DNA from 2 places in the Telluria sp. BA11 genome. Region 2 is predicted to be linked to the other one. Evidence: predicted binding sites of a transcription regulator. Region 2 holds the regulator's gene; the other holds the start of a gene.
The links. Region 2 encodes sigma-54, which starts transcription at its own class of promoters, with help from an activator protein. Its sites were predicted from a motif close to TGGCANGNAANCTGCTTT; they were not measured.

Region 1 (3,951 bases), 190 kb from region 2:
TTCGAACATGCGCTCGCTCAGGTGCTTTTGCAGCACGAGCCAGGTGGTGTTTTCGGTTTCCCAGACTTCGGTGGTCAGGGTGCCGCGCACGGCGCGGGCATTCTCGCGCGCGGCGCGCAGACAGCTGGCAATCGACGACGGGTTGTCCGGGTCGCGCACCATGAAGTCGATGACGTTTTTTTGCGTCAACGCGTCGTACTTGGCGTCGAATTGTGCTTCGAGTTCTGACACGCTCAGCATCGTGCGCCAGCCCTGCTGCTCGGCCTGGACCGATTGCGGCATCAGCGAATACTGGACGCGCACGTCGAGCATGCGCGCCGTGTTTTCAGCCCGCTCGGTGTAGCGGGCCATCCAGAACAAATGATCTGCGGTGCGGCTCAACATGCTAGTTCTCCAGTATCCAGGTGTCCTTGGTGCCGCCGCCCTGCGACGAATTGACCACCAGGGAACCTTCTTGCAACGCCACGCGGGTCAGCCCGCCCGGTACCATCGACACGGTCTTGCCCGACAACACGAACGGGCGCAGATCGATGTGGCGCGGCGCGATGCCCGATTCGACATAGGTCGGGCACGCCGACAGCGCCAGCGTCGGCTGGGCGATGTAACCGTCCGGATTGGCCAGCACGCGGCGGCGGAAGTCTTCGATCTCGGCCGTCGTCGAGGCGGGCCCGACGAGCATCCCGTAGCCGCCGGCCCCGTGCACTTCCTTGACCACCAGCTGGGGCAAATTCGCCAGCGTGTACTGGAGGTGTTCTGGTTTCCTGCACTGGTAGGTCGGCACGTTGTTCAGGATCGGCTTTTCGCCGAGATAGAACTCGATCATGTCCGGCACGAACGGGTAGATCGACTTGTCGTCGGCCACGCCGGTGCCGATGGCATTGGCCAGGCCAACGCGGCCGGCGCGCACCGCATCGAGCAGGCCCGGCACGCCCAGCGTCGATTCGGGGCGGAACGCGCGCGGATCGAGATAATCGTCGTCAATGCGGCGATAGATGACGTCGACCTGCTTCGGGCCGCGCGTCGTGCGCATGTAGACGGTGTCGTTGCTGACATACAGGTCTTGCCCCTGTACCAGCGCCACGCCCATTTGCTGGGCCAGGAACGCGTGCTCGAAATAAGCCGAGTTGTGCATGCCGGGCGTGAGCACGACCACGGTGGGATCGTCGCCGCCATGCGGCGCCACGGTGCGCAGATTGTCCAGCAGCAGATCGGGATAATGGTCGACCGGCGCCACGCGGTTGCGCGCAAACAGCGCCGGGAACAACCGCATCATCATCTTGCGGTTTTCCAGCATGTACGACACGCCCGACGGCACGCGCAGATTGTCTTCCAGGACGTAGAACTCGCCCTCGCCGGCGCGCACGATGTCGACGCCGGCAATGTGGGCATAGATATCCAGGGGCACATTAACGCCCTGCATGGCCGGTCGGTACTGCGCGTTATTCAGGATCTGTTCGGCCGGAATGACGCCCGCCTTCAGGATGTTCTGGTCGTGGTACACATCGTGCAGGAAGCGGTTCAGCGCGGTCACGCGCTGCACCAGGCCGGCCTGCAGTTTGGCCCACTCGGCGGCGTTGATTACGCGCGGAATGATGTCGAATGGGATCAGCCGTTCCTTGCCAGCGTTGTCGCCGTACACAGCAAACGTGATCCCCACGCGTTGGAAGTTCAGCTCGGCTTCCGCCCGCTTCTGCTCGATCAGATGCGGGGGTTGCTGGCCGAGCCAATCCGCGAATGCCTGATAATGAGGCCGCACAGTTGCCTCATTGGAATACATTTCATCGTAAAAGTTCGACATCATTGCCTCCTGTGCCAGAATACTAACAAGAAACGTGCCAGCCACCCCGTACGACTCACAAGTCAAACGAACGCGGGTATGAATCATGCTTAAATGCTTCTATCTTGCGCCTGCTTAGTTGCGCGCAAACTAATACGACCAAATTCAGAGCGCCGGCATCGATCGCGCCCCAATCGAAAGGCACCACCGCATGGCTATCCGCGTTGCGCTTCATCACAAGACCAGCTACCGTTACGACCGCCTGGTCAATCTGTCACCGCATGAAGTGCGCCTGCGTCCGGCGCCACATGCGCGTACACCGATCCTGTCGTATTCACTGACCGTCCTGCCGAAAGAGCATTTCATCAATTGGCAGCAAGACCCGTACGGCAACTACATTGGCCGTTTCGTGTTCCCCGAACAAACCGACGTGCTCGAGTTCACAGTCGACCTCGTTGCGGACATGACGGTGATTAACCCGTTCGACTTCTTCGTCGAAAAATATGCCGAGACGTTCCCGTTCGCCTACCCGGACCTGCTGCAGTCCGAACTGAGCCCGTACACCAGGTCGCAAGAGCCTGGCCCGCTGCTGACCGAGTGGGTCGCCAGCGCGCGGCGCGAACTGCTGGCCCAGCCGATGGGCACGAACGACTTCCTGGTGGCCATCAACCAGCGCCTGCAGCGCGACATCGCGTACCTGCTGCGGATGGAGCCGGGCGTGCAGGAGCCGGAAGACACATTGCAGAAGCGCTCCGGTTCGTGCCGCGATACCGGCTGGCTGCTGGTGCAGATCCTGCGCGAGATGGGCCTGGCGGCGCGTTTCGTGTCCGGCTACCTGATCCAGCTCACCGCCGACCAGGAAGCGCTCGACGGCCCGAGCGGCACCACCGTCGACTTTACCGACCTGCACGCCTGGACCGAGGTGTATGTGCCGGGCGCCGGCTGGATTGGTCTCGACCCCACCTCGGGCATGCTGGCCAGCGAAGGCCATATCCCGCTGGCCTGCACGGCGATGCCGTCGTCGGCCGCGCCGGTCACGGGCTTTACCGACAAGGCCGAGGTCACGTTCGTCCACGAAATGACGATCACGCGCATCCACGAAGACCCGCGCGTGACCAAGCCGTACACGGAACACGACTGGGACAAGATCAACCGCCTGGGCCAGCAGGTCGATTCTGATCTGGTGAACCAGGACGTGCGTCTGACGCAGGGCGGCGAGCCCACCTTTGTCTCGATCGACGACATGGACGGCGCCGAATGGAACACGCTGGCGCATGGCGACAAGAAGCGCGAGCTGGCGGGCAACCTGATGCACCGCCTGAAGAACCACTTTGCACCGGGCGGCATGATCCATTACGGCCAGGGCAAGTGGTATCCGGGCGAGCCGCTGCCGCGCTGGGCGCTGAACATCTTCTGGCGCGTCGACGGCCAGCCGATGTGGTTCGATCCGTCGCTGTTCTCGGACGAGCACATCGATGATGGCTATGGCAGCGAAGATGCCGGCCGCTTTGCCGCGGAGCTGGTCAAATCGCTCGGCCTGCCGGCCGGCAGCGCCATCCCGGCCTACGAAGACGTGCTGCTGCAAGCCCAGCGCGAGCAGGCGCTGCCGCGCAATCTCGATCCGCTGGACGCCGACCTGAAAGCACCGGAAGAGCGCCGCCGCCTGGCGCGCCTGCTCGAACGGGGCCTGGGCCAGGTGGCCGGCTACGTGCTGCCGCTCAAAGCCCGCGAACACGATCCGTCCGTCATGCTGGGCACCAGCTGGCGCACGTCGCCGTGGCCGCTCAAGCGCGAAAACCTGTACCTGATCGAAGGCGATTCGCCGATCGGCCTGCGCCTGCCGCTGTCCACGCTGCCGTGGGTGCTGCCCGAAGAGCGCGATCCCGATTTCGATGTGGACCCGTTCGCGCCGCGCGGCCCGCTCCCGGTTGGCAAGAAGGACCGGCGCCCGGTCCTGAGCGTGGCGCCCGGCAAATCGACAAACAAGGCAACGCCTGCCGCAGCTGACCCGGAAGCGCGCGAAGTCATCCACACGGCGCTGTGCCTCGAAGTGCGCGCGGGCCGCCTGTACATCTTCATGCCGCCGCAAAAGCGCATCGAGGATTACCTGGCGCTGGTCACGGCGGTCGAGAACACGGCCGCCAAGCTCAAGATGAAGCTGCGCATCGAGGGTT
Region 2 (3,951 bases):
AAGACGCCCCTGGCGGTGGTGACCTGCGCTCGATCAGGCGGCAGCGACGTCTGCTTCGTCGACGTCCAGGCGTTTGATCGCTGTGCGGTTATGGTCTTTGAGCATCTGCTTGTGCTTCAGGATTTGTCGATCCAGTTTATCCATCAACATGTCGATCGCGGCATACAGGTCTTGCGCGACGCTCGCCACGTGCAGGGTCTTGCCCGACACCTGGACATTGATTTCAGCTTTTTGCCTTTTTTCTTTTTCAGTGAGGTTATCGACGGCCAGGAAGACGTGGGTATCTATGACTTGATCGAAATGGCGAATAATGCGTTCCAGCTTATTCTGAACGTATTCACGGATGGCAGGGGTTACTTCGAGATGGTGACCACTGATGGTGAGGTTCATACACACTCCTTTGAAGATGTCACGTCGCTTGCACCACACAGGAGCTGAAGGCACAGACTGTATGAGCGGCGTTGTTACAAGGCTTTGCGGAGACTGACGGGGGGGATCTTGAGCGCTTCACGGTATTTTGCGACCGTCCTGCGAGCAATGACCATGCCTTGTTCCCCGAGCATTTCCGCGATCTTGCTGTCGGATAATGGATTCTTAGGGTCTTCTGCTCCTGTCAATTGTGCGATGAGCGCACGGATTGCCGTTGAGGATGCTTCGCCGCCCGCTTCGGTGGCAACGTGGCTACCGAAGAAATACTTCAACTCGAACATGCCGTGCGGGGTCAGCATGTATTTCTGGGTTGTGACACGAGAGATCGTGCTCTCGTGCAGACCTAGTGTATCAGCTATCTCACGCAAAACAAGGGGCCGCATGGCAACCGCGCCATGGCTGAAAAAGTTGCGCTGGCGCTCGACAATCGCCTCGGCCACACGCAGGATCGTGTCGAAACGCTGGCGCATATTCTTGATGAGCCACTTCGCCTCTTGCATCTGCGCGCCCATCTGGCTCTCGCTGCGGCCCTGCTTGAGCATGGTCGCGTACAGGCTGTTGACGCGCAGGCGCGGCATCACGTCCTGGTTCAGCGTGACTGCCCAGCCGTTCTTGGCGCGCCGCACGATCACGTCCGGCACCACGTAATCTGACACGTTCGACGCAAACGCGGCGCCCGGATGCGGATTGCACTGGCGGACCACGGCCTGCACTTCGCGCAGGTCTTCGTCGTCGCAATCGAGCGCTTTTTTCAGCTTGCTGTATTCGCGCTGCGCGAACCAGGTCAGGTAGCCTTCGACGATCTTCAGGGCCATGCGGCGCGTGACCATCGGCACGCCCGGCATGCGCCGGATCTGCAGCGCCAGGCATTCGGCCGCACTGCGCGCGCCAACGCCCACCGGGTCCATGCTCTGCACCATCGCCAGCGCGCAGCGCAGTTCGTCGAGGTCGACCTCGAGTTCTTCGGGCAGGCGTGCGTGGATGTCGTCGAGCGGTTCTTCCAGGTAGCCGTTGTCGTCGAGCGCGTCGATCACCAGTTCGGCCAGCGCGCGGTCGCGCGTTGACAGCAGCGTTTCGCGCACCTGTTCCATCAGGTGTTCGCGCAGCGTGATGGCGCATGCCTCCAGCTGCGGGCGGCCGTCTTCGTCGTCGCTGCTGGCGCTGCCGGACGACGCGCCACTGCCTTCGCTCCAGTCGTTGTCGGGCCGCTCGCCATCGACCGCGCCGCCTTCAGCGCCCTCGCCCTCGGCCGGCGCGCTGCCTTCACCCTCGGCCTGCTGGCCTGGCGCCGGCGGCGCCTCGCCCGGTGCCGGCGCATTGTTGATGGCCCCATCGGCCAGCAAGCGCACCGAATGATCGAGCGGGTCATCGAGCCTTTCGAGCAGCGGGTTATCGCCCAATATCTGCTCGATCTCCTGATGCAGTTCGAGCGTCGACAGCTGCAGCAACCGGATGGATTGCTGCAGCTGTGGCGTGAGCGCCAGGTGCTGCGAAGTGCGGAGCTGAAGGGACTGTTTCATCAATTGAGTATGGCTTACATGCGGAAATGTTCACCGAGGTACACGCGCCGTACCGATTCGTCGGCGATGATATCGTCGGGGCGGCCGGATGCAAGCACCGCGCCCTGATTGATGATGTAGGCGCGGTCGCAGATGCCGAGCGTCTCGCGGACATTGTGGTCGGTGATCAGGACGCCGATCTTGCGCTCCTTGAGGAAGCGCACGATGCGCTGGATCTCGATCACGGCGATCGGATCGACGCCGGCAAACGGTTCATCGAGCAGCACGAAGCGCGGGTTGGTGGCCAGTGCGCGCGCGATCTCCACGCGGCGCCGCTCACCGCCCGACAACGACAGCGCCGGGTTCTCGCGCAGCTTCTCGATCTGCAGGTCGGCCAGCAAGGTATCGAGGCGGTCGCTGATCTCGGTTTTGGTGAGCGATTTGCCGTTGACCTTCTGCAGTTCGAGCACGGCGCGGATGTTTTCTTCCACCGTCAGCTTGCGAAACACCGACGCTTCCTGCGGCAGGTACGACAGGCCGAGCACTGCGCGGCGGTGGATCGGCAGGCTGGTGATGTCGGTGCCGTTGATGCTGATCGAGCCGGCGTCCGACGGCACCAGGCCGACGATCATGTAGAACGAGGTGGTCTTGCCGGCGCCGTTCGGGCCCAGCAAACCCACCACTTCGCCGCATTCGACATCGAGCGACACATCGCGCACGACCAGGCGCTTGCCATAGCTTTTCTGCAGGCCCTTGACGACCAGCGTGCTGCGATCGTTCAGTTCCGTCATTGCGTGCCTCCGGCCGGCGCACGCTTGGGCGCCAGGATCAGCGTGCCGCGCCCGCCGCCAACCTTGCTCTCGCCGCTGACGTCATTGCGCACGGCGACGACTTCCTTGCGGTTGTCGTACGAGATGAACGGACCGGTCATCTGGTTGGTCATCCGGTCGTTTTCGAGTTCCTTGACGACGGCGTTCGAGTACAGGCGCACCAGCTCCGAACGCTCATCGTATTCGATGCGTTCGGCCTGGCCTTCGACCCACAGGTTCGGGCCGCCGTCACGCTTCTGACGGAACGTGGCGGGCTTGCCGTTGGCAGCGGTGAGCGTCACGCTCATATAGCCTTCGGGTGTCTCCCTGACGACGGCGCGTTCGGCCTTGACCAGCAGCGTGCCGCGGGTCAGGATCACGTTGCCGGTGAAGGTGCGTACGCCCGCGACGCCATCGAGGTCGCCGTTATCGTATTCGAGCGCCGCCTGCTTGAGCGAGTCGGCCTTTTCGGCCATGGCGGTCAAGGAAAGGAGTGAAAAGAAAGCGGCAGCAAAGAGTTTTTTCATGATGGTGCTGGTCCTGGGTTAGCACGCGCGCATGGCTGATGGCCTTCAGCGCTGGCGTGGCGGATAGACGATACGGCCGCGGCCGGACAATTGCATCTGCATGGTCGCGTTGTTGGCCATCATGCCGGTGGCCTTGAGGCTGGACGCGCCAAGCTCCATGTCGATCGGCTGGTCGGTCTTGACGATTTCTTCGTCGGGCAACACGGTCATGGCCTGCGTGCGCACGCGCAGTGCTTCGCTGGCGGGCGTCTTCGGGCGCTGCAGATCGACGTCGCCGAACAGTTCGACGCGGTGTTCTTCGTGGAAGATGCGCGCGTTCTTGGCCACCACCGTCATCGGAGGACGGCCCGGCTCGACGCCGCGCATCAGCGGCTGTTCGACGTTCGACACATCGCCCAGCGGGATATGGGCCAGGCGCTTGCCCGACACCACGTAGCTCGGCTGGCCGTTGGGCGTCATGCGGACGAACGAGAAATTCTCGACGATGTAATCCGGCTCGTCGGGCGGGCCGCCCAGCTGCGCATCGATGTCGGTCGCCTGCATCAGCTGCAGCAGCCAGAAGCTGCCGAAGGCGAAGAACACGCCGATCACGATCATCGCCAGCAGATTCCAGCGATGCGCGGTGCGTTTGTTGGAGGCGATCGTGGCCATGGCGGTCAGGCGAAATACGGCGCGAGCGCCTGGTCG

Region 1: the regulator sigma-54 is predicted to act here: its motif matches at 1,873-1,890, upstream of AC1MGT_RS14105 (transglutaminase family protein).

What each region holds. Positions count from the first base shown of each region.
Region 1 is NZ_CM155275.1:3,211,100-3,215,050, reverse strand. It holds gene AC1MGT_RS14115 (alpha-E domain-containing protein) at 1-384, opposite strand, end outside; gene AC1MGT_RS14110 (circularly permuted type 2 ATP-grasp protein) at 386-1,798, opposite strand; gene AC1MGT_RS14105 (transglutaminase family protein) at 1,989-3,951, shown strand, end outside.
Region 2 is NZ_CM155275.1:3,023,923-3,027,873, reverse strand. It holds gene hpf (ribosome hibernation-promoting factor, HPF/YfiA family) at 34-390, opposite strand; gene AC1MGT_RS13310 (RNA polymerase factor sigma-54) at 465-1,949, opposite strand; gene lptB (LPS export ABC transporter ATP-binding protein) at 1,964-2,719, opposite strand; gene lptA (lipopolysaccharide transport periplasmic protein LptA) at 2,716-3,264, opposite strand; gene lptC (LPS export ABC transporter periplasmic protein LptC) at 3,310-3,915, opposite strand; gene AC1MGT_RS13290 (KdsC family phosphatase) at 3,921-3,951, opposite strand, start outside.